4 regions of the Agrobacterium sp. LEGMi-208b genome follow, and region 1 is predicted to be linked to each of the others. Evidence: riboswitches for the same ligand, from Rfam matches in the RefSeq annotation. Region 1 holds a riboswitch; each other region holds the start of a gene.
What was found. Region 1 has a riboswitch for cobalamin ahead of AC5YUO_RS21790 ((2Fe-2S) ferredoxin domain-containing protein). Riboswitches for the same ligand answer to the same signal wherever they lie in the genome.
Positions count from the first base shown of each region.

Region 2: it holds a riboswitch for cobalamin, as region 1 does, so the genes downstream of both, AC5YUO_RS09640 (acyl-CoA thioesterase) here and AC5YUO_RS21790 ((2Fe-2S) ferredoxin domain-containing protein) in region 1, are expected to answer to the same signal.
Region 3: it holds a riboswitch for cobalamin, as region 1 does, so the genes downstream of both, AC5YUO_RS03415 (CbtB domain-containing protein) here and AC5YUO_RS21790 ((2Fe-2S) ferredoxin domain-containing protein) in region 1, are expected to answer to the same signal.
Region 4: it holds a riboswitch for cobalamin, as region 1 does, so the genes downstream of both, nrdH (glutaredoxin-like protein NrdH) here and AC5YUO_RS21790 ((2Fe-2S) ferredoxin domain-containing protein) in region 1, are expected to answer to the same signal.

Region 1 is NZ_CM183446.1:1,587,777-1,595,516, forward strand. Features, by position in the region: gene AC5YUO_RS21775 (ABC transporter substrate-binding protein) at 1-874, opposite strand, end outside; gene AC5YUO_RS21780 (TonB-dependent siderophore receptor) at 882-3,029, opposite strand; gene AC5YUO_RS21785 (TetR/AcrR family transcriptional regulator) at 3,193-3,837, shown strand; cobalamin riboswitch at 4,075-4,268, shown strand; gene AC5YUO_RS21790 ((2Fe-2S) ferredoxin domain-containing protein) at 4,359-5,150, shown strand; gene AC5YUO_RS21795 (ABC transporter substrate-binding protein) at 5,167-6,663, shown strand; gene AC5YUO_RS21800 (ABC transporter permease) at 6,669-7,583, shown strand; gene AC5YUO_RS21805 (ABC transporter permease) at 7,583-7,740, shown strand, end outside.
Region 2 is NZ_CM183445.1:1,985,595-1,993,334, reverse strand. Features, by position in the region: gene AC5YUO_RS09660 (MgtC/SapB family protein) at 1-647, shown strand, start outside; gene AC5YUO_RS09655 (flavin reductase) at 843-1,343, opposite strand; gene AC5YUO_RS09650 (methionine synthase) at 1,370-2,398, opposite strand; gene AC5YUO_RS09645 (DUF1852 domain-containing protein) at 2,426-3,409, opposite strand; cobalamin riboswitch at 3,700-3,902, shown strand; gene AC5YUO_RS09640 (acyl-CoA thioesterase) at 3,966-4,832, shown strand; gene AC5YUO_RS09635 (LysR family transcriptional regulator) at 4,835-5,716, shown strand; gene AC5YUO_RS09630 (GNAT family N-acetyltransferase) at 5,797-6,372, shown strand; gene AC5YUO_RS09625 (carboxymuconolactone decarboxylase family protein) at 7,191-7,541, opposite strand; gene AC5YUO_RS09620 (SDR family NAD(P)-dependent oxidoreductase) at 7,551-7,740, opposite strand, start outside.
Region 3 is NZ_CM183445.1:674,662-682,401, forward strand. Features, by position in the region: gene dmeR (Ni(II)/Co(II)-sensing transcriptional repressor DmeR) at 1-30, opposite strand, end outside; gene AC5YUO_RS03380 (hypothetical protein) at 158-517, shown strand; gene AC5YUO_RS03385 (MerR family transcriptional regulator) at 629-1,042, shown strand; gene pip (prolyl aminopeptidase) at 1,124-2,071, shown strand; gene AC5YUO_RS03395 (GNAT family N-acetyltransferase) at 2,266-2,754, shown strand; gene AC5YUO_RS03400 (type 1 glutamine amidotransferase family protein) at 2,776-3,342, shown strand; gene AC5YUO_RS03405 (hypothetical protein) at 3,512-3,826, opposite strand; gene AC5YUO_RS03410 (CbtA family protein) at 3,831-4,541, opposite strand; gene AC5YUO_RS03415 (CbtB domain-containing protein) at 4,553-4,735, opposite strand; cobalamin riboswitch at 4,896-5,131, opposite strand; gene AC5YUO_RS03420 (c-type cytochrome) at 5,270-6,190, opposite strand; gene AC5YUO_RS03425 (c-type cytochrome) at 6,280-6,714, opposite strand; gene AC5YUO_RS03430 (LysE family translocator) at 6,834-7,463, opposite strand; gene AC5YUO_RS03435 (helix-turn-helix transcriptional regulator) at 7,597-7,740, shown strand, end outside.
Region 4 is NZ_CM183445.1:1,527,228-1,534,967, reverse strand. Features, by position in the region: gene AC5YUO_RS07625 (ROK family transcriptional regulator) at 1-932, opposite strand, end outside; gene AC5YUO_RS07620 (sugar ABC transporter substrate-binding protein) at 1,196-2,218, shown strand; gene AC5YUO_RS07615 (ABC transporter permease) at 2,443-3,525, shown strand; gene AC5YUO_RS07610 (ATP-binding cassette domain-containing protein) at 3,525-4,307, shown strand; gene AC5YUO_RS07605 (nucleoside triphosphate hydrolase) at 4,304-4,933, shown strand; cobalamin riboswitch at 5,067-5,290, shown strand; gene nrdH (glutaredoxin-like protein NrdH) at 5,599-5,820, shown strand; gene nrdI (class Ib ribonucleoside-diphosphate reductase assembly flavoprotein NrdI) at 5,833-6,231, shown strand; gene nrdE (class 1b ribonucleoside-diphosphate reductase subunit alpha) at 6,219-7,740, shown strand, end outside.

The DNA.
Region 1 (7,740 bases):
GTCGACCCTGTTCGGCGTCGATTCCAGGGCCGATGGACGGGCGGCCACCCGAGGCCCAGCCGCCGCCGGAGGCGATGTAGACCTCATGCGGTGTGGCGAGAAGATATTCGAGCGACAGCTTCTCAAACCACGGCGCGACCACGCCCGGAAGCGGCTGACCACCGGCCAGCGCCAGCAATTCTCCCCAGTTCTTTCTGCCCGCCGCCCAGCAGCAGTCGTCGAGCGTCGACTGGACCTCCAGATAGGTCGTGACGGGCTTCGCACCTGAAACGCACGTTGCAATGCCCGCCAGTTCCCGCTCGACAAAGGTGATATAGGCCTCTGCTTTGCCTGAAGCACCCAGAAGTGTTCCCCACATGCGCATAGATGCTTTCATCGCATCAACAGGGCCGCTTGCCCGCGCCTCATCGGCCGCGTTTGAGGAGGCGTCGCTGAACACCACGGGAATGCCGATCTTCTTCAGCCTCTGCAGCAGGGAATTCTCATCACCCTGCGGCGTCATGAAGGCCGTGGTTACGATCAGGTCGGGAGACAGGGCGATCAGCCCTTCAAGGGAAAGCGTGTCCGGGCTCAGCGTCCCGACCGTGCTGACGGAATGGCCGTTCAGCAGGATCGTCTGCAATTCACCGCTGTCGAGCCGATCGACGGCGGCCCAGCCCACGACCAGCGACGCAGGATCGCGATGCAGGAGCGACATCGTCAGCAGGTCATGCGCCTCCAGCAGAACGATCCTTTTCGGCAGGGCGGGAAGATGTACCTCGCGCCCCGCCATATCCCTCACGGTAACCGGCTGCTCGGCTCCGGCGGGCTGAATGCCGGAAAGGATGCCGGCTGCCGCAAAGGAAATGCAAAAGCCTCGTCTCGTTATGATCACGGCGACATCACCATTTATATCTGAGGCCAGCGAGCACCGTGCGGCCGTTGCCGTACTGGCAATAATACTCGGAACTGCAGGAGGAGTAATAGTCCTTGTCGAGCAGGTTGGTGACGTTCAGTGTCGCCTGCAGCCCCTTGAGTTTCGGGTTCGTTGCTCCAAAATCATAACGAAGTGCGGCGTCAAGCAGGGTATAGCCATCGGCTTTCACCGTATTGGTGTCGTTACTATAGCTGGAGCCGACGAAACGCATCCCGCCGCCGACGCTTAAGCCCTCCAGCGCACCGGAATCGACGGTGTAGTTCGCCCAGAGCGAACCATAGTAGCGCGGCACGGCCTGCGGGCGGTTGCCTATGATCGATGTGATGCCGGATTCGGAAACTTCCGTGTCGAGCAGGGAAACCGCAGCGATAAGTTCGAGATTGCTGGTGAGGTTCCCCCTCGCCTCGAACTCCAGCCCGCGGGAGTGGATCTCGCCCTGTTGTTCATTGAAGCCTGATGAGGCGTTGTAATAGACCACATTCTGCTGGCGAATATCGAAAGCGGAGAGCGTGAACATGGCGTCCAGCCCTGAAGGCTGGTATTTGACGCCCACCTCATATTGCTGCGCTTCCGTCGGCTTGAACGGACTGCCATTGGCGCCAACGCTGGTGGAAGGTTCGAACGAGGTGGAATAACTGACATAAGGCGCAATGCCGTTATCGAAAAGGTAAAGCAGGCCGGCGCGATAGCTTGTTGCGCTGTCGGATCGTTTCAACGATGTTCCGGCAAGGAGATTGTCAGTGTCCTGACGGGCCCAGTCGTGCCGCACCCCGAAAACGCCGCGCAGCCCGCCGATCTCGATCTGATCCTGGAGATAGATGCCTGTCTGGCGAAGCGACTGATCATTGTCGACTGCCGTCATGAACGGCCCGACCGGTCGGCCGTAAACGGGATTGGCCACATCAAGCGGCGTCGCGCCACCCAGCAGATATTCCCAACTGCTGCTTGAGCGCTGAATGTCGAGGCCGGCAAGAAGCGTATGACCGATGGCGCCGGTTTCGAACTTGAATTCAGCCTGGTTGTCGAAGGAAAAGCCTTCAGCGCCCTCAATGGAATGGACAGCCCAGCGGGGAATAATACCCGTCGCGGACATTGGCCCGTTCATCTGGAGCGAACGCATATCGGTATCCACGCCGGAATATCGGAAGTTGGAGCGGATGGTCACCTGGTCATCGAACGTGTGCTCGAACTCGTAACCGGCACCATACTGGGTGCGCCTGAACGCGTCGTAGTTGGGATCCCCGACATTGAGGTCCCGACTGAGGAAACCGGCATAGCCTGCGGGAGCCAGAAACTTCGGATAAAGCGAGTTGAAATAGCCACCTTCCGGATCGCGCTGATAATAACCGGAAACAACGAGCGAGGTATCCTCGTCCGGCTGCCACTTGAGGGATGGCGCAACGCCGAGACGCTTTTCATCCACATCGTCATAGCGTGTGCCGGAGGAACGGCCAACAATGCCGATACCATATTGCCATGTTCCATCCGTGGCGATGGGGCCGGTGGAATAAAGACCGCTCTGAACCCTTCCATCGGTCCCGACTTCGAGTCTTGTCTCGTTTGACTGTACGCTCGATGGCTTGCGGCTGACCTGATTGACGAGGCCGCCGGGGCTCACCTGGCCATAGAGAAGTGCTGCCGGCCCCTTCAGGACGTCGATGCGCTCAAGGAGAAACGGATCAATGGAGGGTGTTCCAAAGGCCTGACCACGTTGAAGTTTCAAACCGTCGAGATAGTTCACATAATTGGTCGCCGTGCCGAACGCGCCGAAGCCGCGCAGAAATACGGAATCGTAACGTGAGTTCGAGTCCCGGTCAGACAACACACCGGCTGTGTAACGCAGCGCCTCACTGACCGTTTGCGGATTCTGGTCGTCGATCTGCTTGCGGGTTACGACGGTAACGGATTGCGGCGTTTCGGCTAAAGGTGTTCCGGTCTTGGTTGCCGACCGAGTGGACTTGGCGACAATCGCAGCGGATGTTCCTGCCGCTGCGGCATTGCCCTGCACGACGATTGTCTCCAACTGCGTGCCCTGCTCCTGCGCCAGGGCGTGGGTTGCCACCAGAAAAGTTGTGGCCGTCAGAATGTTTTTAAAGGAAAGACCTTGCTTCACGAATTCGCCCCCATGGTCGAAGCTTGGGAAATCTGCTAGAGTGAATAAATCAAACGGGACCGTCCTGTCCAGTTAATATGAAGGCGCTGGTCAACTTTTATGTTGGCAATCCTGGTCGACATCTTCAAACAGGTCGGGCACGTGCAAGTGCGGAGGAAATCTGGTGTCGGAAAGAATAAATGCCACAGCGCGGGTCGGTCGTCCCTTGAAGGCGGAACAGAACGCCGCAGCCGAACGGATAATTGACGCTGCGACCACACTCTTTGCTACGCGCGGCTTTGCCGGCACGTCCATGGAGCAGGTCGCGTTGCAGTGCGGGGCAGGCAAGGATACTGTCTATCGCCGCTTTCCCTCGAAAGTCGCCCTGTTCGAGGCGGTAGTGGAACATGCTCATGCCCAAGCGGTGGCGCGGCTGAAAGACTTGCCGATGGCGCAGGGCAACGCTCTTGAGCGCCTGCGGACCCTGATGCGCGAACTGTTACATATCAACATGGAGCCGGACCTCATTGCGCTGAAGCGCATTACCTTCAGTGAAGCTGTCGTGTTCGAAAAGAAAGCACCGATCCCGCCGCAGCCCGATCCGATCATGAACCGGCTCGTCGATGCCGTACAGACAGCGCAGGATGCGGGCATGATTGCAGCTGGGGACGTGAGCCTGATCGCCAGCCACCTCATCCACTGTCTTGTCGCATTGCCCACCTCATCGGCGATGATGGGCAGCGCCGAATTTGATACAAGGCAGTCTGTCGATCTATATTTCGACAGGACCTGGAACTGGCTTTACAGAGGAATATCGGCAGATAGCTAACAGCAGGGCCATCATCTTGTGGAGGGTTCTGGAGCCTGAAATCGAGCGCCCGTTTGTCTGCCGCGCCGCTTTGTGATGTCAAGATCCTGCTTCAAGCTGCTTCCTTCCTTGGTAATAAACAGACTGACCTATTGACCAGTTCGTCATGAATGGTTAATGTTACTTTATAACATAACGAAAGGCTTCACTGTAGAGTTCTCAGCACTGGTGCAGGCGGTTGACAGTGACAGGCGGCAGTGTAGGGTCGCTCCGTCATGGTTCTTCCGCCGCCCGGCGGAAGCTAAGAGGGAATCCGGTTAAATTCCGGAGCTGTCCCGCAACTGTAAGCGGTGAGCCTATCGCCCACGATGTCACTGGCAGCGATGCCGGGAAGACAGGTGAGATGGCCTCGACCCGCAAGCCAGGAGACCTGCCTGACATCATGTAATTCCGTGGTCGGGGGGTGCCATGGGAATGATGGCTGTTTCCGGTCTTCTGCCGGAGACCCGTCATTTTCGACGCCGCCTCGTGAATGAGGCAATGTGACAGACAATACCCATCCCACCCATCGCGAGCCTTCCGTGCCGGAAGCGGTGCTGCTTGTCGCCAAGTCGGCCTTTGCCGCCGCGCCTCATCAGGACATGCAGCGGCTGGCAATGCAGGCCGAGGGGCTTTGCAGTGCGCAGACCGTTCGCATCGCCTTCACGGAGCAGGGAACACCATCACTCCATGAAGCGCTGTTCGAGCTGATCGATGCGGATGTCGGCCATATTCTGATCGTTCCGCTGATGCTGCCGCTGGAGCCCAGTTTTCGCAACTGGATGACCAAGACATTGAAACGATGGCGGGCAGGTGACCTCCGACCATGGCCGTCCCTTTCCATAACAGCAAGCCCCACATCGAGCAGCCTGATGGCACGCCTGCTCGAAGATCTGGCCGCAACGGCGCAGGTGCTTGACCTTTCAGGGCCTGTTCGCCCGGCAGGCGAAGGATCGCTGGTCCCGGCGCAGAAGCGTCGTGTGCTCGTCTGCCAGGGGGCGCCATGCAATTCGGCGGGTGCGGATGTGATCTGGGGTCATCTGCGCAACCACCAGGAACGGCAGAAGCTTCGGATTGCGGGTGAGGGCACCATGACCGCCAAGTCAACCTGTCTTGGCCCCTGCAACCTTGCGCCTGTCCTGCAGGTCTTTCCCGAGGGCACTTATTATGGCGGCGTCACGGAAGAGGCGGTCGATCGCATCGTTGCCGAACACCTGCTGGGTGGCAGCATCGTTGACGATTTCGCCTACCACCCGACCGGCCGCAAACAGCGGCTTCGTAATCTGTCCGAATAGCATGAGAGGAAATAGAATGTCGGCAAAGAGCTTTTCACGTCTGGCCGCGGCCGGGCTTGCGGCCTTGATCACGGGTGTGGGCGCCAGCGCTCTCGCCACCGAGCCCTTGCGCGTTGGCGCCACCTACATCACGAGCGGTCTTGACCCGGCAAAGGGATCGAACGGCTGGGCGCTTGTCAGCCATGGTGTGGGTGAAAACCTCTTCACCGTCGATCGGGAAGGGCGGCTTGTGCCCGGTCTTGCCGAAAAAGCGGAACGCACCGGCGATCTCGGCTGGAAAGTGACGCTGAAACCGGGCCGCGCCTTCTCCGACGGTTCGCCTGTAACGGCGGCTGCGCTTGCCGCCGGTTTCGACCACACATTTGCAACCAACAAGGCGGCGCTGGCAACGGGTGGAAAGCTGGATTTCAAGGCAACTGATGATCTGACGCTGATGATCACGACGCAAAAGCCGGTAGCCTTTCTTCAGGCGCTCTTTGCCGAATGGCCGCTGATCGCCTACAAGCCTGCAACCGACGGGAAGGCGCTGTTCACCGGGCCGTATCAGATCGCGGATTTCAAGGCGGATACATCTCTGACGCTTACGCCAAACACCCATTTTGCCGATGCGGATGCCCGTTCTTCGGTTGATTTTCGCAGGTTCGGCGATGCGCAAAGCATGACGCTGGCGCTGGAAGCCGGTGAACTGGACCTTGCCTTCGGTCTGCCGTCAGAGGTCGTAAGCCGTCTGAAAACAAATCCGGATTTGACGATCAAGTCTTTCCCCGTCGGTTATCAATATCTCGCTTTCCTGAACACAACGAGGCCGGCTACCGCCGATATCAAAGTGCGCCAGGCGCTCGATCTTGGCTTCGACCGCAGGGAACTGGCTGCCGCCATCAATGGTGGTGAACCCGCGACCGGCGCTTATGCCGCCTATTTTCCCTTTGCCGGGAAAGAGCAGCGGCAGACCGATCTTGCGAGAGCCGAAGCGCTTCTCGATGAAGCCGGCTGGACGAAGAATGCGGCAGGAAAGCGTGAGAAGAACGGCACGACGTTGCGCCTTCTCGCCATTACCTATCCGCAGCGCCCGGACCTCGTCACCATGCTGCCGGTGGTCAAGGCTCAGCTTGCCAGAATAGGCATCGAACTCGATACGAAGGTCGTGGAGAATATTCAGGACGTGGCTGCTGCCGGCGAATTCGACATCGCTCTCTGGGCGCAGCATACCGCCCCGAACGGAGACCCGGCCTTTTTCCTCAATTCGATGCTGCGCAGCGGCGCCTCGCTCAATTATGCGAAATACGCCTCGCCTGAGTTCGATGCCATTCTCGATCGTTTCGCGACGGCTGGCGATGCGGGCGAACGCGCCACGATAGCCCTTGATGCGCAGACGAAACTGTTTGCGGATGTTCCGGCATCCTTCCTGGTCTCGCCCGTCTGGTATGTCGGCCTTTCGAAGCGGCTGCAGAGCTACGAGCCGTGGGGCTCCGATTATTACGTCCTGCGTGCCGATATCGGCGAGGCGAAATAGGCTCGATGCGATTGCTCCGGTTCGGCATATATTCCGTGGTGGGAATGGTTGCGCTTTCATTCGCATCCTTCACGCTCATCGCATGGATGCCCGCCGATCCGGTGCAGATTGCCATTCGGGTGTGGAACCTGACGGCCACGAGTGAAACCGTTGCAGCGCTGCGGGAAGGGTGGGGGCTCGATCGCCCGCTCATCCTGCGTTATCTGCACTGGCTAGTGGATTTCGTGACCGGCGACTGGGGACGATCCATCCGTACCGGCGAATCCGTCTTTGCGGAATTTATCGAGCGTCTGCCTCTCTCGCTCATGCTCGGTATTTCCGGCCTTCTCCTCGCCATTGCCGTCGCCGTACCGCTCGGTTTCAGCGCTGCGGCGCGGCCGGGCGGCATTGCTGATCGTGCCAGCCGGGCATTTTCGGTATTTGTGCAGGCTGTTCCCGGTTTCTGGCTGGGGCTTGTCCTGCTCTGGCTCCTCGGCGTCCAGTTGCGCTGGATTCGTCCGTTCAGCACCGACATCACCGCAATCGTTCTGCCCGTCATCCTGATCGCCTGCCATTCGGCCGCCGTCTTTGCTCGCATCTACCGCCGCGACATGATCGAGACCACACGACAGCCGTATTTTCGCACCGCTCTCGCCAAGGGGCTTTCACACCGGCAGGCGCTCTTGCGTCACGCGCATCGTGGCGCGTTTTATGCCCTGCTTTCGGCGGTGCGCTCGGAGGCGGGGTGGGTGATCGGTTCGACGGCGACCATGGAAATCCTCTTCAATCTCCCCGGCATCAGCCAGTTTCTCGTGCAAAGCATCGCGGTGCGCGACCAGATGGTGCTGCAGGCCTATGTGATGGTCATCGCGCTTTGGCTGCTCTTCATGAACCTGATCGTGCAGCTGTTTCAGCGCCTTCTGGATCCACGGCTCGTCTGATGCTCCGGTATTTCGCGCTCGCCGTCCTGGCCCTTTTCCTGCTCCTCAGTGCCCTTTGGCAGCCCTATGATCCTGACGCCGTGGATATCCTAGCCCGCCATTCCGGTGTGACGGCGCAGCATCTGCTGGGAACCGATCATCTCGGCCGCGATCTTCT
Region 2 (7,740 bases), on a different replicon from region 1:
TGATTGCCGCTGTCGTGTTTGGAACGGTCATCGGCCTTGAGCGACAGTGGCGACAAGGTGCCACCGGGCTGACAACCCATGCGCTTGTGGCTTTTGGCGCCGCAGCTTATTGCGCATTGCCGGCTATTCTGGAGGTCAATGAAGACATTCGCATGGGCGGACAGGTCGTCACGGGAATAGGCTTCCTTGGTGCTGGTTTGATCATGCGCGACGGACTTAATATTCGCGGCTTGAGCACCTCGGCAACCGTATGGGCGACCGGCGCAATCGGTGTTTTGGCCGGCTATGGAAGATTGTTTGAAGCCACCGAAGCCACGCTCCTTATCCTGCTGATCAACATGGCCTCCCCGAAATTGGTCCGACTTGTCGAGCGCTTCGTGCCTCATCGTCCCGTTGCCGCACAACAGCATACGATCGAGGTTCGTACGGCCCCTGAAAATGAGGCAGAGGTCCGAGCGCGTCTGATGGCGCAGACCGGAGATCATCAACTGGCGGTGAAGTCGCTTGCACGGCGCGTCAATTCGACTGATCAAACAATTACCATTGATGTCGTCATTTCAGGGGACGTGATCGATAGCGACATCATTAGCGCCCTTGTCCAATCGCTTAGCCTTTCTCCGACCGTCCTCTATTGCGCTTACAGATAATTTTGATACGGCGGCTCGAGGCCTTAAATCCCCGGCCTGCCCGAACGCAGAAAGCCCGCTTGGTAGCGGGCTGTGTTTTTGGTTACGGGCAGGATCTAATTTTAACTTGCGATCATCGCAACCGCGTTGTGCGACCCTATCGGACTATTTCGTGCCGCAGCGTAGGAGCGACGGTGGCGCGACGGCCTGTATCCGCTATCCCTTGAGATAACGACGCATGCAATAGAGCAGCGTTGCCTGCTCTTCGCTCTCGCGAATGTCGATCACTCGTCCGAAAATGATCCGGTGAGTTGCTTCGTCGACGGCATTGATCAGCTCGCATTCAAAGCTGACCGAGGCGTCGGCCAGGATCGGAACACTCGTGAGGCCATCTTTCCATTCGCCAAGCGAAAACCGTTCCTCCATTGGCGTCTTTCCCCCAAAATGGATCGATATAGCTTCCTGGCCAGGCATCAACGTATTGACGCAGAAGTGGCGCGCATTCTCAAAAGCATGAAAACACGAACTGGCGCGATTGATGCAGACGAGAAGCGTTGGCGGCGTGTCGCTGACGCTGCAAACCGCCGAGGCGGTGAAGCCGTAACGCTTCCCGCCGTATCTGGTAGTGACGACGGTGACCGCAGAGCCGAGACGCGACATACCGTTGCAAAACGCGGCCTTGTCGACAATGTCGAAGCGGTGATTCACCATAGTCATGTCAGCCTCCTCCGGCTCAGCCAACGCTACGCCGCGAGTTCTTTTCGGACGATTTCCGCGCCCGCCGCGAGAGCATTTAGCTTGCCGCGCGCCACACGACGGGACAGCGGTGCCATGCCGCAGTTCGTGCATGGGCAAAGTTTGTCGGCATCGACGAATTGAAGGGCCTTTCGCAGGGTGGCGGCCACTTCTTCTGGGGTTTCGATGGTGTTGCTTGCGACGTCGATGGCCCCGACCATCACCTTCTTGCCCCGGACCAGTTCGATGAGATCCATCGGGACATGCGAGTTATGGCATTCCAGGGAGATCATGCCGATCCTGGATTTCTGCAGTTTGGGAAGGGTTTCCTCATACTGCCGCCATTCCGATCCCAGAGTCTTTTTCCAGTCCGTATTGGCCTTGATACCGTAGCCATAGCAGATGTGGACGGCAGTTTCGCACTTGAGCCCTTCGATCGCCCTTTCCAAAGTAGCAACACCCCAGTCATTTACCTCGTCAAAAAAGACGTTGAATGCGGGCTCGTCGAACTGAATGATATCGACGCCCGCAGCCTCCAGTTCCCTGGCCTCCTCGTTGAGGATCCTGGCAAATTCCCAGGCCAGTTTTTCCCGGCTTTTATAATGGGCATCAAAGAGTGTATCGATCATCGTCATCGGCCCCGGCAGGGCCCATTTGATAGGCTGCTTGGTCTGCTGACGCAGGAACTTGGCATCTTCAACGAAAACAGGCTTCTGACGAGACACGGCGCCGACGACCGTCGGGACACTCGCATCATAGCGATCCCGGATTCTGACGGTCTCGCGTTTTTCAAAATCAACCCCGTCGAGGTGCTCGATAAACGTCGTGACGAAGTGCTGGCGCGTCTGCTCACCATCGCTTACGATATCGATGCCGGCCTGTCGCTGATCGTCAAGGGACAGACGCAAAGCGTCCTGTTTGCCTTCGACCAATTCTTCATCCTGCAGTTTCCAGGGCGACCAGAGCTTCTCAGGCTCTGCAAGCCATGAGGGTTTCGGTAAGCTGCCGGCGGTTGACGTTGGCAACAGTGTTTTCATGATAGGCCACCTTATGCTTTTGGTTCGTCAGCGAACGTGATTGGCAGACCACTGCTCGAGAATGGTCTTGTACGGTTTTATGAGATGCTCCTCCGCAAACCTTCCCTGCTCGACAGCCAGGCGGCTACGCTCTTCACGATCGTAGACAATGCGAGTCAGTGAATAATCCTGGTGCTTCAGATTTGGTCGATAACAGGCACCCGCCGCGGAATTTGCGTTGTAGATCTCCGGCCGGTAGATCTTCTGAAACGTCTCCATCGTGCTGATGGTGCTGATGAGCTCCAGATTAGTGTAGTCATCGAGCAGATCGCCGAGAAAATAAAAGGCAAAAGGCGCAACGCTATTCGGCGGCATGAAAAAGCGAACCTGCAGCCCCATTTTCTGGAAGTAGAGATCCGTCGAAGACATTTCATCCTGTTGGTATTCTGCCCCCAAAACAGGATGCTGATTTCCGGTCCGGCGATATGTTTTGCTGCTCGATGCGCTCAGGCATATGACCGGCGGCTTTTTGAAGTGCGCTTTGTAAGCATCTGAGTTCAGGAAACATTTGAACAGGTTCCCGTGCAGATCGCCGAAATTCTCCGGCATGCTGAATTCAGGCCGGTTTTTATTATGCTCCGGCAGCACGATGCTGAAATCGTAGTCTCGGACATAGGAGGAGAAATTATTCCCGACGATGCCCTCGATGCGCTCGTTGCTTTTTCGGTCAACGATGTTCGTTTTCAATATTTCGATCAGAGGGAAGGCATCATGGTTCCCTCCAGCACCAATGGCCATCTCAACCGAAATGATTTCGAGTTCGACGGAATAACGATCGCCTTTCGGGTTATTCCAATGCGCCAGGGCGTTGAAACGATTGTCGATCATTCTCGAGGCGTTTCGAAGGTTGTCCCGCCGGTTCTCGCCTCTTGCGAGATTGGCAAAATTTGTCGTGGCCCGCGTATTGTCCGAGGGGCGATAGTCCTCATCGAAGGGAATGCTTTTAATCGTAAAGGTGAAGTCTGTGTTCATCGCGATCTGGCGTCCTCGTTCCGAGATCGAACCTGCATCGATTGCTCCATTGGTTCTCTCCGTCGGCAGTTTTCATACCCTCCGTCGTCGAGAGCCGTCCCTGTCTTATGCCTGAGCCATCATTCAGGAAAAATTGGTATTATCTCATTGAAGCATGAGCGATGTTCATGATTGGACGCGAGAATTGTTTTCTCTCGACAAGCCGGAGAGACGACAGAAGCGAGAACAACCGGACGTCGACTTCCTCCACATCACTGCAACAGACGCCTTGACCACGTCAGCGGCATGCGACATTGGTTCACTATCGTGGTTCTGCGGACGAAAGTCCGGAGCTAAGAGGGAATTCGGTGAGGGCTTTGCCTGAAGCCGAAGCTGCCCCCGCAACTGTAAGCGGCGAGCGAAAGTCCATTCAAGTCACTGAGGCCTGCCTCGGGAAGACGGACAGGAGCGACGACCCGTAAGCCAGGAGACCTGCCGCGATAGATAACGTCCACGGGCGGGGTGTCCCGGAGTGCCGCTTTCGCGACCGGCATTCCCGTGCCATCGTTTCTGCGTCATGTTCCTGCCCTGCCACAACCTGATGGCAGCGCCGATGACAAATATAAACAAGCCCATGCAGCAGCACGGCTCAACAACCAAGCTCATAGATATCGTCTTTCCGGGCGACACCAACCATCACGGCACCCTGTTCGGGGGCACCGGCCTCGCTCTCATGGATCGCGCTGCGTTCATCGCGGCTACCCGATTTGGGAGGGTCCCTTTCGTGACCGCCTCTTGTGAGCGCATCGATTTCGAACAGCCCGCACGCATCGGTCACATCGTCGAATTTGCGGCAAGACCAGTCAAGGCCGGTCGCCGTTCCCTTACCGTTGAAGTCGAAATGGTGGCGGAAACCATTGTCAGCCGTCAGCGGCACACCTGTACGCGCGGTATTTTCCACATGGTCGCGATTCCGGAGGATGAAGTGGCCGCGATCTACGCGTTGCCCGAGCTCGTTCCAGCGGAAGCCCCGGATATCAAAGATACCGTTGCCATGGTCGAGATCGTCTTCCCGGATCAGGCCAACAGCGCTGGTCGAATGTTCGGGGGCGAAGCAATCTCTTACATGACCAAAGCCGCATTCGTTGCCGCATCGCGCTACTCCGGCAAGCTGGTGGTCCTTGCTTCATCCGAACGCATCGACTTTGCGAGAACAATCGAGATCGGTGAAATCGTTGAGGCGCAGGCACGGGTAGAGCGCGTTGGCCGCAGTTCGATGTCCATCGAGACAAAACTCTGGTCGGAAAATCTTCTAACGGGAGAGAGGCACATTACGGCCACCGGACATTTCACCATGGTCGCGGTCGACATGAACCACCGGCCGGTTTCTGTGCACGATGATGCGCCGGGAGCGAGCGTCCCACCTGACCATGGGCGGGCATAACTATGCTGGACAGGCAACATCTGTCGATTCTGCGTGAAGTTGATCGCCTGGGCAGCCTGACGGCGGCGGCGGAGCGGCTGAATGTCTCCCAGTCCGCTCTCAGCCATACGATCCGCAAGCTCGAAGAGCGCTATGGCGTGGCGATGTGGGAGAAAGACGGTCGTAACCTCCGTCTCACCGAGGCCGGTCGCTACATCGTAACGGTGGCGCAGCGTGTTCTCCCCCAAATTGAGAGGGCCGAGAATGTCCTGTCGGATTATCGCCACGGCCAGAGGGGCTCGCTGAAGATCGGCATGGAATGCCATCCCTGCCACCAGTGGCTGATGGGAGTGACAAAGCCCTATCTCATGGAATGGCCGGATGTGGGTCTGGAACTGACGACCTCATTTGCCTCCGGCGGTGTGTCAGCGCTGACGGGATATGAGATCGATATCCTGATCACGCCCGACCCCATCGAGGCGCCCGGCATCCACTATCGTCCGGTGTTCGACTATGAGCTGGTGCTTGCCGTTCCCGCCGGCCATCCTCTGGCGCAGAAACGCCATGCCGAACCCGCGGACCTGCTTGATGAGACACTGTTCACCTATCCTGTCCCGCCGGAGCGGTTGGATGTGTTCACGCAATTTCTGGTGCCAGCCAATTGCCGTCCGCGTCACCACAGAAATGTCGAAACGACAGAAATGATGCTCCAACTCGTGGCGGCAGGCCGCGGGGTCAGCGCCATTCCCGACTGGCTGGTGCGTCGGGAAGCGGCAGCGCTCGGTGTCCGCCCCGTCCGTATTGGTCCGGACGGCATACAAAAAAGCATCCATCTCGGATTAAGAAATGGCGACGACGCCGTCGATTTCATCGCCGGGTTTGTTGAGACGTCGCACCAGAGATGAGCGTTATGAAACAGTGTGGCAATTGACGCTGTTATACCCAAAATTGCCGCCGTTACGGCCATGGTCAAGGGAGCACATGAATGCCTATTGATGGCCCGTCGTTGGTATGGCTGACAGAGGAGGCCGGAAGTGAGCTAAGAGCGGAAGCGCGTGCTTTCTGCCTACGGATGATCAATGAAGTCTACGAGATCGATTACACGCCAACTTGGCACGCCGATCTGGACTCGCTGCTGAGCGCTGGCACCGAGAACTGGTTTTCAGATGAGATGCGCGGACGTTTTCTCATCGTCCAAGGCGCCGGAGGGCGCATCGTCGCAACTGGAGGATTCTATGACTTGGAAAGAAAGCCATCAACGATGGACCGCTTGCGAGATCGTTACAGTGACGTGGAGAAGGTGTGTCAGATCGTCAGGGTCTATGTGGAACAACGCGCCCGAAGGAAAGGGCTAGGATCATTAATTGTGAAGGCTCTCGAGAGCAAGGCGCGCAAAGTCGGATACTTAGCCACATATCTTCATGCCGATGCGAAAACGCCTGGCGCGCTTGGCTTCTGGAGAAGTCAAGGTTACAGCGCGTTTGGTCGCTTCTCATATCCGTCATCGAGAGGAACGGATAGCAGTGTGGACTTCGAAAAGGTTGTCCACGAAGACGATTAATCAAAAACCATCTTCACGTTTTAATCGATTGGGCTACGACGATTAGCCTTGAGGTGCGCTCTACAGTAGACGAACGTGAAGCCCATGATAAAATCCGAGCCAGTTAAGACTGGCTTGGCTTACCGAGGTGTACGCATTAATTTCAGACCGCTTGGCGCCGGACAGGTTCTCCGGGCAGCGACCTAAAAGCTCACCGGCGGCTGTTCACCATAAAATGGGCCTCAGAGCCCCTCTTATCCATCGGATAAGCGGCATTATCAGGAATTGCCCCAGCGCCTGCTTTGCATCTGTGGGTCTCGGATTTTGTGTTTTATGTCAGGGATTTAGCGCCGACGATCGCAGTGCTAACCGAATCGAAATCTTCGGCTGTTGCGGGATCGTGTAGCGTAGGATTTGGTTGCGGGACCTGAGTGCACAGAGACTTGTTAATTCAAAGATATAGGCCGATTGGCACCCACGAACAGTGTAAATATCTCCGGCTCAAGCTGCCCAAACAGCCGTGTGGTAGGTTTTTCAACTGAAGGTGTAAAACTGCTTTCTGCCAAGACGTCCCCCTCTCCCTGGGAAATTTCGGCAAAAAAAAGAATCCGTCAAGGGTAGATCGTCACGAAATCAATCATAAATAGAACTCGTTAAAGTTGCCGACAGATAAACTCCAATGGGTCTGACTGTCGGAAAATTCTGATTCCAAGCGTTAGCTCCAGCGAACCACGCATGAATACGGCCTCGTCGGATGCCGAAAAAATTGAGAATTCGAGAAACAATCCAGCTACATGCACGATCAGCGCGAGGATAATCCCGCGCTGATCGAACTTACATCACTCACTCGGCAGGCTTTTGATCGCATCGAACACGCGAGCCGTATAGGTCAACGCAGCGCCGGCATTAAGCGAGATAGCCACGCCGAGGGCCTCGGCGATCTCTTCTTCGCTGGCACCCAGTTCGATGGCCTTCCTGCCATGAACGGCGATGCATCCGTCGCAGCGGGTCGTGACCGCAACGGCCAGAGCAATGATCTCGTGCATCTTCGGCTCAATCTTGCCGGTCTTGTCGCCGCTGGCTTCCATGATGTTCAACCCGCGAAGAACATCGGGGCTAAGCTTTGCGAAATCGCCGACGCGGCCGATCAGGGCGCCGCGGTATGAATTCCAGTCCTGCATGTTGCTCATGAAAGCCTCCTACTGGCGGCCGGCGGTGACGCCGCCGTCTACGGGAAGGATCGTGCCGGTGATCCATGATGCCTGTTCGGACGCCAGGAAAAGGATCGCTTCGGCGACGTCGCGCGGCTGGCCATTACGACCGAGCGGATGAAAGGCATTGAAGGTCGGCAGAACCTGTTTGACCTGATCGTCCGACAGGAAAGTGTTG
Region 3 (7,740 bases), on a different replicon from region 1:
CTTCTCCTTGTTGCGGATCGTATGGGACATGGGGACCTCAAATACTATAGGGGGGTATAGTATATTGCGTGAATTTTCCGTTCAAGCCCCGTGCGACGCAATCCTCGCGAATGTTTCGGCCCTTAAAAATACCCCATGAAACTTAGGGGACTCAGTCATGACGACTATCGCAGCAAGCATCAGCAGCTATCATCCCACTCCGATCCGGAACCTTGAGCCGGCAAAGGGCAAGGAAACTCACTCCACCACCGAAGCCCTGCTGGAGCTGACGCGCGCCGCGCATCGCACCATTTCGAGCGTTGAAAGCATCGCCACGGCCGTCGCGCCGGCCGCCGCCAGCCTTTCCGCCGGCCTCGCCACAGCGCTCTGGAACCTCGACAGCGGCGCCTCCACGACGACGCCCGCTCTGGACATGGGCGACATGGCCGCATCCTCACAGCCGGAAGCCGCATCCAGCATCGAGAATGATGTCCTCAAGGCGCTCGCCCAGGCGCTTGGTGTGGATGAAGCCGCCTGAAACCCATTGAATGGCGGGCTGAAAAGCCATATCTCTAGAGACTAGAGCATCGGAACCTGAACGGCGGAACCACCCCGTTCTGCCGCCGCTGCCCGAGATATGGAGAAAGTCATGCTGTCCATCGGTGAACTGTCCAAACGCACCGGCGTCAAGGTGCCGACGATCCGTTATTACGAGCAGATGGGCCTCATCCGCGAGGCGGATCGTTCGGACGGCAACCAGCGCCGTTACGAAAAATCCGACCTAGAAAGGCTGGCTTTCATCCGCCATGCCCGCGATCTCGGGCTGAATATCGACGCCATCCGCGAGCTGATCGCGCTCAGCCAGCACCGGCAGATGCCCTGCGAGGGCGCGGACCGCATCGCCGCCGAGCATCTTGCCCATGTGCGCGAAAAGATCGCCAGCCTGAAGAAGCTGGAGCACGAGCTGGAGCGCATCGTCTCCCATTGCCACGGCCATTCCATCGAGGATTGTTACGTCATCCGCGCACTCTCCAACCACGGCATGTGCGAAGGTGAGCATTGAGCGTCAACAGGGGAGGCTGACATTCAACTGTCATCCGACCCCTGTATGCGCCTCGTACCTGCCTGAAAAAAGGGATACCGGATGGCCGAACTCTTTCCCGAAATCACGCCGTTCGACACCATTTTCCTTGATGTTTCCGAAGGCCACAGGCTGCACGTGACGATTGCCGGCAATCCGGCCGGACGGCCTGCGGTCCTGCTGCATGGCGGCCCCGGCTCAGGGCTATCGTCGACGGCGCGGCGTTACTTCGATCCTGCCATTTTCCGCATCATCCAGTTCGACCAGCGCGGCTGCGGCAAAAGCACGCCGAACGCCGCCCATAACCTTGCGCACAACACCACGCATCATCTGATCGATGACATGGAGGTCATTCGCTCCACGCTCGGGGCGGACGAGTGGCTGGTCTACGGCAGTTCATGGGGGGCCACACTCGCTCTCGCTTACGCGCAGCGCCACACCAAGCGCGTGCGCGGCATGGTGCTGGCGGGTGTCACCACCACCCGGCAGCGGGAAATCGACTGGCTGTACAAGGGGCTGGCAATGTTTCTGCCGCAGCAATGGCAGCGCTTCATCGCCGCGATTCCGGATCACATGTCCAGGGAAGACCCCGTCGGCGCCTATCGCGGGCTTCTCAACGATTCCGACCCGGCCGTGCGCGCTGCAGCCGCCTTTGAGTGGCATTTATGGGAGGCAGGCTCGATCAGTGCCGAGGGCGTTTCGGTCTTTCCGGAAAAATGGCGCGACAACGATTACATTCTCGCCCGCGCCCGTCTCTGCACCCATTATTTCCACCATGCAGCCTGGCTGGACGATGGAGCGCTTCTGCGCAATGCCGGCAGTCTGGCCGGCGTTCCCGGCATACTCATTCAGGGCATGCGCGATTTGCAGGGACCGCCCGTCACCGCTTACGAACTGGCTGCGGCATGGCCGGATAGCGAATTGATTGCCATTGATGGCGCCGGTCATTCAACGGGCGATGCGGGAATGGAAGATGCCATCCTGTCGGCAATCGCGCGATTTGCGAATTGACCCGCTTGACAGATTGCGGATTCGGGCGCATTGCATGTCCCATGATCAACGAACGCGCACCCATCTCCTGCTCGTACTTTTGGGCCTACCTTTAAGGGCGGCTCGACAGATCATATTGTCAACAAGCCGCCGTCAGGCGGCTTTGTTGTTTTCAAACGTCCTGACGGCACCGATAAGACCAAAGGACCGAAAAAATGACCGAAGATAGCTCCCTTACACTGGAAAGACCGCCCGTCGTCATCATTCGCGGCGCGCGCAAGACCGATCTGCCCGAACTCAACGAGATGATCACGCTGCTTGCCTCCTACCATGGCGATGCGGCTGCGATCACGCCGGCCAAGCTGGAACGCGACCTGTTCGGGCCGCTTCCCTGGGTGCATGGGCTGGTGGCTGAAGCCGATGGCGCGCTGATCGGTTACGCCCTGCTTCTGCCGCTCTACAGGGCGCAGGAAGGCCGGCGCGGCATGGAATTGCATCATCTTTTCGTGCGCGATGGCCATCGCGGCCATGGCACGGGCCAGCATCTGGTGTCCCGCGCCCGCGATATCGCCAAGCGGCTGGGCTGCGACTATCTTTCCGTCAGCGCCACAACAGGCAATGTCGCGGCGCATCGTTTCTACGAAAACATGGATTTCGCGCCGCGGCCGGTCACCGGCATGCGCTACATGCAGTCCATCGCCTGATTAAAACCAACGGAGACGGCCATGACACGGATCGCCATTGCGCTGGCGCAGGATTTTGCAGACTGGGAGCCGGCGCTGCTTGCTGCGGCAGCGCGCAGCTATCTCGGTGTCGAGATCGTGCACGCCACGCCTGATGGCAGGCCGGTGACCTCGATGGGCGGACTGAAGGTGACGCCGGACACATCCTATGACGCGCTCGATCCCGTTGACATCGATGCGCTCGTCATTCCCGGCGGTCTCAGCTGGGAAAAGGGAACGGCTGCCGATCTTAGCGGGCTGGTCAAGCGGTTTCGCGACAGGGACCGGCTGGTCGCCGGCATCTGCGCGGCGGCAAGCGCGCTCGGCGGCACGGGGGTGCTGAACGATGTCGCCCATACCGGCAATGCGCTGGCATCGCACAAGGCCTATCCGGCCTATCGCGGTGAAGCGCTTTATCGCGATCAGCCGAAAGCGGTCAGTGATGGCGGCATCATCACGGCGGCCGGCAGCGCGCCGGTCAGTTTCGCGGTGGAAATTCTGAAAAGCCTCGGCCTCTTTGGTCCGGAAGCCGAGGCGGAACTTCAGGTTTTTGCGGCGGAGCATGGGTGAGGCGGACCGGCCTTGGCCGTCTTTAATATGCTCTCTCCGTCATTCCGGCCTTGAGCCGGAATCCAGCCGACGCGCGTCTGCGCGGCGAAAAGAGTCTTTTCAGCCCAAGGACTTGGGCTGACTGGATCCCGGCTCAAGGCCGGGATGACGGAGGTGAGAACAGCGATGACTACCCCCGATCAAGCACCCGGCACACCCGCGCCGCCGAGGCATCGCCCTCACCCGCGATCGCACGGCGAATATCGCGGCTATTCAGATGCAGGCTGCGGCCGGCGGGCAAATTTGAACGGTTTATCTTGCTGAGCGCCGCAGCGACAAAGGCAGCCTCGTGATCATGAAAACAGGCGAGAGCCTCCTCGCGACCCGGTGTTGCCCCAAGGAGCGCCTTGAAGGCAAGGCGGTGCACGGCGCAGAAAGCGCCGTGACCGGGAACGGCAAAACGCAGCGCATCGAGTTCCTCACTCCATTGCGCTGCGTCCTGCATGGTTTCAAGCCAGCTGGAAGCGCTTCAGGAAAAACGCGCTCAACGTGCCGATCAGCGCCCAGAAGACGAAGCTGGTGATGGTGGCGGCGACGATGAACTGACGCTCGAGCGGCAGCGGCGCCAGCGCATGTTCGCCTTCCGGCGGCAGGGGCGCGCCCACCACATGCGGCGCGACGATCAACACCAGCGCCAGCAGAACCGCCCAGGGTTCGCGGCGGAAGGCGATGAGCGCAATGCCGCCCGCGGTCGCGGCAACGGTTGCGAGCCACCAGATCTGCCGTGCCTCAAGCGCGGCGGCCGGGCTTCCCGGGAGTTCCGGCGGCAGGCCGATCATCGGGGCCAGCATGACGGCGGCAAAACCGGCGACGCCCCAGAGAAGGCCTTCACGCCAGCCGGTATTGGTGCCGCGCAGTGAGATGAGACCGGTCAGCACCAGTGCGTAACCGATGGCGGTCAGCACATTGGCGGCGACGGTATAGGCGGTGCGCTCGAAACCATCGGCCGGGGCCCAGGCTTCATCATTATGCTCATGGGCGGGAACCGCGGCACCGGGCGCCGGCGCATCATGGCTATGGGGCGCTTCGCCGGCGCTCTCATAGGTTTCCGCCTGCAGGATGAGCGGCGTGGTGCCGAAAGACTGCATGGCAGACACGGCCAAACCGCCGAGAATACCGACGAGAACGGCGGTAAAGACGATATTGCGAAAAGATGACATGCCGTTTCCCCTCAATGGCAGGGGAAGGCGTTGGCATGGCGCGTGTCATGCGCGGCATTGTGCACGGCTTCCACATGGGAAAAGCCGACAAAACCGACGACGAACAGGCCAAGCACGATCGCCGTCAGCGATTGCGCGAAGCTGCCCGTTTTTGCGGATACGGCGGCGTTGGCCGTATTCTGGTTGATGGACATGGTGACCCCTCTCCGGCGCGACCCCGCGCCCTTGGACGCGGCCGAACGGCACAAGCCGCAGGACCGCATGCGATACACTTCACCACGGGGATACGAGACTGACACAGGGAGCATTGATCTTGCCACCCTGACATTCCGCTCTTCCGGACACCCCGCCGGCATGGACATTTCCGCGATGGCAGGTCTCCTGGCTTGCGGGTCAAAACCTGAAACACCTTCCCGGCATCAGCCTCGCCCTGGAAACCGCGGTTTCCGGCAAGAGGGCTGCCAGTGGCATTTCGTTTCAGGCTCTCCGCTCACAGTTGCGGGGGCAGCCACGAATGAGGATTGCTCCCTATCGTGTTCCCTTTTCACCTTCCGGAACGTCCGGAAGGAACCATCACAGGATTGTTATCTGCCGGGCGCGAACGGGAGTCAATGGCGCTTACCCACCTCTCGTTCGTCATCCTCGGGCTTGACCCGAGGATCCATGGGCTGGCGTGGTGGTGGATCCTCGGGTCAAGCCCGAGGATGACGGAGGAGAGGTATCAGGCCCTACCGCGGCGGTATCGCCTTCAGATAGGCGGCAATCGCATCGCGGTCTTCGGCCGTCAGATGCGCCATGTTCTGCTGCACCTTGACCATGGAGCCGCCGACGCTGTCGAATTCCGGGGTGAAGCCGGTTTCCAGATAGCTGGCAATATCGGCTTCCGCCCAGCTTCCGATGCTTTGCGAGCCGGGGGTGATGTCCGGAATGCGGCCTTCGCCCTCCGGATTGGGACCGCCGGCCAGCCACTGATCCTTCACAAAGCCACCGAGCGCATCACGGGGCGTGTGGCATTCGCCGCAATGGCCGGGTCCTTCCACCAGATATTGGCCACGCAGCAATTCGGCATTGGCATTGGCAAGCTCGACGCGGGGCCGCGCCGAGGGATCGAAATAAAGGAACTTCCAGCCGCCCAGCGCCATGCGCAGGTTGAAGGGGAACGGCAACTCGTGATCCGGCGCATCGTTCTGGCTGGCCGGCAGGGCTTTCAGATAACCGAAGAGATCGTTGATGTCCTTCTGCGTCATGCGGGCATAGGAGGCATAGGGAAAGGACGGGTAGAGATGTTCGCCGTTCTTGCCCACCCCGCGCGTCATCGCATCGCCAAATTCCGCCAGCGTCCAGCCGCCGATACCATGCTGCGGATCGGAGGAAATATTGGGCACATGAAAGGTCCCGAAGGGGCTTTTCAGCGCCTGCCCGCCCGAAAGCGTCAACAGCCCCTCGCCCTTGGCATCGGGCGCGGCATGACAGCTTGCGCAGCCGCCCGCCCAGAACAGCGTTTCGCCATTGGCGAGATCCGGTTCGCCAAGGCTCACCCAGTGGCTGGGCGCCTGCCGCTCAGGCGCAGTGACCCAGGCGAATATGCCGTAGCCCGCAATGGCCGCGACCACGGCCCCGCCCACGAGTTTCGTCCAGATGGAAGACATACCCCTCTCCCCATTCTCACCTGACCCGGTCAGGCGTCTTTCGCGCCGGGAAAACGCCGCCGGGAAGCGGCGTTTCCAGAATCATTGGATCACTTCTTCAGACGATAGGTCTGGTGGCAGGTGCCGCAATCGGCGCCGAGCGTCTTCATGGCGGTGGCGACGCCGGCCTGATCGGTGGGGAGATTGGCGAGAACCATGTCCGCATCCGTGCCGAGCTTGGCGGCCTTGGCCTTGAAGTCCGCGAAATTTTCCCAGATGGCGGGAGCAGCCGCGCTGCCGGTCTCGGTGCCGGCTGGGAACTGGTCGGGGAAAGCCTTGGCATTGGTGCTGATGGTCGTTACGGCGGCCTTGACGGTATCGGCGTCAAAGGGCTTTTCGCCCTTGGAGATGGCGGCGAGCGCACCCATGGAGCCGCCGATCTGCTTCATCAAGCCTTCACGTTTTTCGACTTCGCCGGCAGCGTAGACCGCTCCGGCGCAAAGACAGCCGAACAGCATGGCCGCCGTGATGGTTTTCAGTTTCATGCGCACTCTCCTTGATTCCGGCTGGGACACCGGGCGCTAGATGGAACGGCGCGAGGATGCCCTTTCCCGATGGCGAAAAGAAGTCACATTGCGGTGAATTCCATCGTGAAAACAGAAGCCTAAGACAAGGCCTCCCACAGCGTCAGCAACGCTGCGGCAATCAGCATGAAACCGGCGGCGCGGCCGATGAAGATCGTGGCGGCGGGCGAGGAAACCAGCCATGCCCGGCTCCTATCCGCCGTCAGCGCCAGGGCGCCATAGACGGTGAACTGCGTTACCGCCACCATCGCGCCCATCACCAGCCCCTGCATCCAGATCGGGCCATAGGCCGGTTTGAGGAATTGCGGATAGATCGCCATCATGAAGAGATAGGCCTTCGGATTGGAAAGACAGGTCAGCACCGCCCGCCAGAAGGCTTTTCTGACCGAAGCGCTTGCCTCGGCCTCGTCGCCATTCACGACGATCGCGCTGCGCATCAGGCCGATGCCGATCCAGATCATATAGGTGGCGCCAAAGACAAGAAGCGGCAGGAACAGCGACGGCATCCATGCCGCGAGCATGCCGACACCCAAGGCGCCATAAAGCGAATGCACGATGCCGCCGGCGCTCATGCCGCTTGCGGCGGAAAGGCCGGTTCTCCTGCCACCCGTCAGCGCGCTTGCCAGCACGAACAGCATATCCATGCCTGGCAGGATGATGATGCCGAACAGGACGAGAAAGAAAAGCCAGAGATTTTCGGCATAGCTCATGTCAGTATCTCCCAAAACGGTTCACGACACATCAGGGAAAGCGCATGTTTCTCAATGTGTTTTTTCATTTATAGGAAAGGTCAACTGACAGCGTTGTGTCAGTTGCATGTGCAAATCCACCGGGAAAACGGCAATGCGCAAGGCATCGAGACTGTTCGAGATCATCCAGATCCTGCGGGTGGCGCGCCGGCCGGTCACCGCGCAGACCATTGCCGAGACGCTGGAGGTAACCACGCGCTCGGTCTATCGCGACATAGCAGCGCTTCAGACCATGCGC
Region 4 (7,740 bases), on a different replicon from region 1:
GGCTCGCCGAAATCGATCCACTCGTCTGGAGAAAACCACAGGGGCCGTGGATCTATGCCCCTTTCGCGCAGCATGTTTTCCAGAACGAAGATCGACGCGATTTTCAGAAGCTGGACGGTATTGCCGTCCTGCCCCTGTACCGGCAGGGGGCCGATTGCACCGGCCGTCCCCGTCTTTCCGGAAAAGAGCGCGGAATTCAGAACGACGCCGCCGCCGATGAAGGAACCGATGAAGATATAGAGAAAATCCGGATAATGCTGACCTGCGCCGAAAACCAGTTCGGCGCCGCAGGCGCTGGTCGCATCGTTCTGGAGAAAAACCGGATAGCTGACGCTTTCGGCAATTTCCGACCGGATGTCGACGCCCCGCCACCGCTCCATTTCAATCTGCGGGGCACCCACTTCCTGCGCCCAGTTCCACAATTCAAAGGGGGCGGCGATGCCGACGCCGGCGATTTTCTCTCGCTCGGCCGGGGAAAGCTTCGATTCGAGCTCCGTTATGCCATCGATCACGAACGGCAATATCCATTCCGGCAGCGGATAAGGGTAAGTTCTGCGCAGCTTGAGCCTGATCCGGCCGACAAAATCCATCAGCACGAGATCGACGCTGCGCCGACCGATCTTTACGCCGAAAGAAAAGACAGCATCGGGATTAAGGCGCATCGGCGTCGATGGCTGCCCGACTTTGCCGCGCAGTCTTTCGCCGCGAATGAGAAGCCCGTCCTTTTCAAGCGAGCGCATGATAACAGAGACAGTCTGCGCCGAAAGGCCGCAAAGTCTTGATATTTCGGCTTTTGACAGTCCGCCGTGACGGCGAACGAGAGACAGCACGAGCCGCTCATTATAAGCGCGCACCCCGATCTGGTTGGCGCCGCCGCTTATATCCATGGTGGTTGGCGACGCCGGTGGCGCCGTCTCGACAGATTGTCTCATAGTGTCATCCTCCCGCCCGCCCTATCCACCGTGACCGATACAGCAGGCTTTATGGCAATCTTGCTATCGCAACGTTAAACGACGCGGCGATATTCCTCCCTGCCGCATATTAGAATGCCATACGGAATTAATAATTCAATCGGATTTATTTATTGACAGCCGTTTCCTTTGGTGGTTCCATCTGGTCAACGGTCGTCGATCTCGGAGGAGACGGGATCGTCGGGTAACCGTCACGGTGCTCAAATATCCATTGGGAGGATCTCATGAAGACCACTGTTTCCGCTCTTCTGGGCGCGCTTGCGCTTGGCGTTTCTTTCGCTTCCGTCGCGTCCGCGGCCGATACCTCGGTTTGCCTCATTACCAAGACCGACACCAATCCCTTCTTCGTCAAGATGAAGGAAGGCGCGACCGCCAAGGCGAAAGAACTCGGCGTGACGCTGAAATCCTATGCCGGCAAGATCGACGGCGATTCCGAAAGCCAGGTAGCTGCTATCGAAACCTGCATCGCCGATGGCGCCAAGGGTATCCTGATCACCGCATCGGACACCAAGGGCATCGTTCCGGCCGTGCAGAAGGCGCGTGATGCCGGTCTTCTGGTAATCGCTCTCGACACGCCTCTGGAGCCCGTCGACGCCGCTGATTCCACCTTTGCCACCGACAATCTTCTGGCCGGTGAACTGATCGGCAAATGGGCTGCCGGCAGCCTCGGCGACAAGGCCAAGGATGCGAAAATCGCCTTCCTCAACCTCACCCCCTCCCAGCCGACGGTGGATGTGCTGCGTAACCAGGGCTTCATGAAGGGCTTTGGCATCGACGTGAAGGACATCAACAAGATCGGCGACGAGAACGATCCGCGTATTGTTGGTCACGATGTCACCAATGGTAACGAAGAAGGCGGTCGTGCGGCGATGGAAAATCTGCTGCAGAAGGACCCGACCATCAACGTCGTCCACACCATCAACGAACCTGCGGCTGCCGGCGCTTATGAAGCGCTGAAGGCGGTCGGTCGCGAAAAGGATGTTCTGATCGTCTCTGTCGACGGCGGTTGCCCGGGTGTCAAGAACGTGGCGGAAGGCGTGATCGGTGCGACCTCGCAGCAATATCCGTTGCTGATGGCGGCACTCGGCGTCGAAGCCGTCAAGAAGTTTGCCGACACGGGCGAAAAGCCGAAGCCGACCGAAGGCAAGAACTTTGTCGACACCGGCGTGACGCTGGTGACCGACAAGCCGGTCAAGGGCCTCGACTCGATCGACACGAAGGAAGGTCTCAACAAGTGCTGGGGCTGATGCCTAACCGTTGAAGCCCGCGGGGGCATTCGTGCCCCCGCCCTTGGACCAGAATGATTTCAGGCACGATCCGGGGGATCGGACAAAGGAACAAACGAGCGCGTCACGCGTCCTGCGGGGATGGCATGGGCGGCTTCACAACACTTTGAAATCTACGCATCATTCTCCTTGGAGATAGGCCCGGTATCAGGGCTGATGCGATGGAGCGATCGGGAGGAAAATCCATGAGCGATCAGCCGGTGCGGGCTCAGCCGCATAATGAATTTGAAAAGGTGCTTTCGGGAAGTTCGACACAGGTCGCCGCTTTCGATACGCATGACAAGAGCGCGCTGGAAAAATTCCAGCACTTTCTCCATTCCAGCCCGGCGGCCGTGCCGCTTATCGTTCTGGTGCTGTCGCTGATTGTTTTCGGCCTGCTCCTCGGCGGCAAATTCTTCTCGGCCTTCTCGCTGACCCTCATCCTGCAGCAGGTCGCAATCGTCGGTATCGTCGGCGCGGCGCAGTCGCTGGTCATCCTGACGGCGGGCATCGATCTCTCGGTCGGCGCGATCATGGTTCTCTCTTCCGTCATCATGGGGCAGTTCACCTTCCGCTACGGTTTGCCGGCGGAGCTTTCCATTCTCTGTGGCCTCGCCGTCGGCGCATTCTGCGGCTTCATCAATGGCGTCCTGGTCTCGCGCATGCGTCTGCCGCCATTCATCGTCACCCTCGGCATGTGGCAGATCGTGCTGGCGACCAACTTCCTCTATTCCGCGAACGAGACGATCCGCGCCCAGGATATCGCCCAGCAGGCGCCGATCCTACAGTTCTTCGGCGCCAATATCCGTTTCGGCAACGCGGTCTTTACCTATGGCGTCATCGCCATGGTTCTGCTCGTCGCTCTGCTCTGGTATGTGCTGAACCGCACAGCCTGGGGCCGCCATCTTTATGCTGTCGGTGACGATCCGGATGCCGCCGAACTTGCTGGCGTCAACGTCAAGCGCATGCTGACGACCGTCTACACGCTGTCCGGTCTCATCTGCGCCTTTGCCGGCTGGGCCCTCATCGGCCGCATCGGCTCGGTTTCGCCGACCGCCGGTCAATTTGCCAATATCGAATCCATCACTGCGGTGGTTATCGGCGGCCTGTCGCTGTTCGGCGGGCGCGGCTCCATCATGGGCATGATCTTCGGTGCCCTGATCGTCGGTGTCTTTTCGCTCGGCCTCAGGCTCATCGGAACAGACCCGCAATGGACCTATCTGTTGATCGGCGTCCTCATCATCATGGCTGTCGCAATCGACCAGTGGATCAGAAAGGTAGCAGGCTGATGGCAAAAGAACCCATTCTCACAGCACGCAATCTCGTCAAGCGCTACGGTCGCGTGACCGCCCTCGACCACGCCGATTTTGATCTCTATCCGGGCGAAATCCTGGCCGTCATAGGTGATAACGGCGCCGGAAAATCTTCGCTCATCAAGGCGATTTCCGGTGCTGTAACACCCGATGAAGGGGAGATCAGGCTGGAAGGCCAGCCCGTGCAGTTCCGCTCGCCGATCGAGGCGCGCAAGGCGGGTATTGAAACCGTCTACCAGAACCTCGCCCTCTCGCCGGCGCTTTCCATAGCCGACAATATGTTCCTCGGCCGTGAAATCCGCAAACCCGGCATTCAGGGCAGCCTGTTCCGGGCGCTGGACCGCCCGGCCATGGAAAAATTCGCTCGCGAGAAACTGTCCGAGCTCGGCCTGATGACGATCCAGAACATCAATCAGGCGGTGGAAACCCTCTCCGGCGGCCAGCGTCAGGGTGTGGCCGTGGCGCGTGCGGCGGCCTTCGGTTCCAAGGTCGTCATCCTCGACGAGCCGACGGCAGCACTCGGCGTCAAGGAAAGCCGGCGTGTTCTCGAGCTTATTCTCGATGTACGGTCCCGTGGCCTGCCGATCGTCCTGATCTCGCATAACATGCCGCATGTCTTCGAGGTTGCGGATCGCATCCATATTCACCGGCTGGGCAAGCGCCTGTGCGTCATCAATCCGAAGGACTATTCGATGTCGGATGCCGTCGCCTTCATGACCGGTGCCAAGGAAGCGCCGAAGGAAACGCTTGCCGCATGACGCTGAAGCTTGAAACTATCGCCGAGGATGTTCTTCGGCGGGCAGAAGGTAAGTCCCGTTTTATCGTTGCCATTGCCGGTCCCCCTGGGGCCGGCAAATCCACGCTCGCGGACGCCCTTTGTGATGCTTTGCTCACGCGCGGCGAGACGGCCGCCGTTCTGCCGATGGACGGCTTCCATATGGATAACGGTATTCTTGAGGAGCGGGGGCTGCTGTCGCGAAAGGGGGCGCCCGAAACTTTCGATGTGCGCGGTTTCCTCGATATAGTTTCGGCTGTTCGTAAAGGCGGGCAGGAAGTCCTCGTCCCGATTTTCGACCGTTCCCGCGAAATCGCCATTGCGTCCGCCCGCGCTATCGTACCGGAAACACGTTTCGTCCTTGCCGAAGGCAACTACCTGCTGCTGAACGAAGCGCCGTGGACGACGCTTTCCGGGAGCTTCGACCTCACCATCCTTGTGGGTCCCTCTGTCGCGGTGCTGGAAGAGAGGTTGCGCAACAGATGGTTGGGCTATGGTCTCGATGCCGCTCAAATCCACGCCAAACTATTCGAGAACGATCTTCCCAATGGAAAAAGGGTGATCGAAAACGCCCGTCCCGCCGATATTCGCATCGATATATGGGAATAGATTAACGCTTTTCCGTTCTTCAGCCGTAACGCGCATTTGCCGTTAAGCCTTTGTTGACCATGTGTTGAATCTTTTTGATCCACAGGGTGGGGCTTTTGTGTGTCTATTCATTGACGCGAAAATTTCCTCATATACTATATGTGGTGTTCGAGGTTCTTCCGATTCGCAAGGATTGGGAGCTAAGACGGGAATTCGGTGCGTAACGCCATCCAGGCGGAGCAAGGCCGAAACTGCCCCCGCAACTGTAAGCGGTGAGCATCGTTCCGATTTGGGCCACTGGGGCTGAAAGCTCCGGGAAGGCCGGAATAGATGTTGTGACCTGCAAGTCAGGAGACCTGCCTTGAGCGCAAACGTCCACGGGCGGGGTGTCCGGAGGAAGGTGTATGACGCAAATGATTTGCGTTCGCCCTTTTCTGCCCCCTCCAGAACAAGCTTCGGGGTGAAGTCATGCCAGTGCATTTTTTTGAGTTGCTACGCTCGTCGGCGTAGAGAGTGATTTTCTGCGGCTTGAAGATCGCCAGGAAAAGGGAACCCGGTTTCCGCCTAGAATGCGACGAACTCTCCAAGCTGCACGTTTCGCCTGAATGACAGATCCATCGCCACCCGATTGCGAGTGCAATCGGCAATGTTGAGCCGTGTCCTAAATCGGCTTCGAAAGGGAAATTATGACCGTCACCGTTTACAGCAAACCCGCCTGCGTCCAATGCACCGCCACGTACCGCGCCCTCGACCGCATCGGCGTTCCCTATGAGATTGTCGATATTTCCGAGGATGCTGACGCGCTCGATCACGTCCGTGGCCTTGGTTATATGCAGGTTCCCGTGGTCGTCGCCGGCGAACGCCATTGGGCGGGTTTCCGGCCTGACATGATCGGCTCGATCAGCTGAGGCGGTGGGGCGATGGGCCTGATCGTCTATTATTCCAGCCGCTCTGAAAACACCCATCGTTTCCTTCTGAAACTGGGACGGCGATTGTTTCGCCTGCCGCTCGGCGCGGAGGATGACGTGCCTCAGGTATCGGAGCCCTATGTGCTCGTTACCCCCACCTATGGCGGCGGCGGCACAAAAGGGGCCGTGCCGAAACCGGTGATCCGGTTCTTGAACGATCCCTCCAACAGAAATCTCATTCGCGGCGTCATCGCGGCGGGCAACACGAATTTTGGCGCAGCTTTCGCATCCGCCGGAGATATCGTCTCGCGCAAATGCGCAGTGCCGTTTCTCTATCGCTTCGAGCTTCTCGGCACGGAGGAAGATGTCGCCAACGTCAAACATGGATTGGAACGATTTTGGACACGCTGACCTCGAGCGCGCTGCGCAAGGACGCCAAACAGCCGGTAGCCGCAAGCCAGAAACCGCTCGATGCGGCCCTGGACTACCACGCACTGAACGCGATGCTGAACCTTTATGACGAGAACGGAAAGATCCAGCTCGACAAGGATCGCCTCGCCGCCCGGCAATATTTCCTCCAGCACGTCAACCAGAATACGGTGTTTTTCCATAACCTCAGGGAAAAACTCGATTATCTGGTGACGGAGGGATATTATGAGCAGGAGGTGCTGGATCAGTACTCCTTCAATTTCGTCCGCGACCTCTATGACGAGGCTTATGCCCGGAAATTCCGCTTCCCGACCTTTCTCGGCGCCTTCAAATATTACACCTCCTACACGCTGAAGACCTTCGACGGAAAACGTTATCTCGAGCGTTATGAGGATCGCGTCTGCATGGTGGCGCTGGCTCTCGCGCGCGGTGACGAACAGCTTGCCCGCGACCTGATGGACGAGATCATTTCCGGCCGCTTCCAGCCGGCGACCCCGACGTTCCTGAACGCTGGCAAGAAGAGCCGCGGTGAGCTGGTCTCATGTTTTCTGCTGCGCGTGGAAGACAATATGGAAAGCATCGGCCGCTCCATCAATTCGGCGCTGCAGCTTTCCAAGCGCGGCGGCGGCGTGGCGCTGTCGCTCACCAATATTCGCGAATTCGGAGCGCCGATCAAGCAGATCGAAAACCAGTCTTCCGGCGTCATTCCTGTCATGAAGTTGCTGGAAGATTCGTTTTCCTACGCCAACCAGCTGGGTGCACGCCAGGGCGCCGGCGCGGTCTATCTGCACGCCCACCACCCTGACATCATGCGCTTTCTCGATACCAAGCGTGAAAATGCCGACGAAAAGATCCGTATCAAGACCCTGTCGCTCGGCGTGGTGATCCCTGACATCACCTTCGAACTCGCCCGCAACAATGAGGATATGTACCTGTTTTCGCCCTATGATGTGGAGCGGGTCTATGGCGTGCCATTGACGGAGATTTCGGTTACCGAAAAATATCACGAGATGGTCGCCGACAGCCGCATCCGCAAGAAGAAGATCAAGGCGCGCGAATTCTTCCAGGTGATCGCCGAAATCCAGTTCGAGAGCGGTTATCCCTACATCATGTTCGAAGATACGGTGAACCGCGCCAATCCGGTCGCCGGCCGTATCAGCATGAGTAATCTCTGCTCGGAAATCCTGCAGGTCAGCGAGGCGAGCGAGTTCAATACCGATCTCTCCTACAGCCACATGGGCAAGGATATTTCGTGCAATCTCGGTTCGCTCAACATCGCCTCGGCGATGGATTCGGCCGATTTCGGCAAGACCATCGAGACCTCCATCCGGGCGCTGACCGCGGTGTCGGACATGAGCCATATATCCTCCGTTCCCTCGGTGGAAAAGGGCAATGATGCCAGTCACGCCATCGGGCTTGGCCAGATGAACCTGCACGGTTATCTGGCACGCGAGCGCATCTTTTATGGATCCGAAGAAGGTATCGACTTCA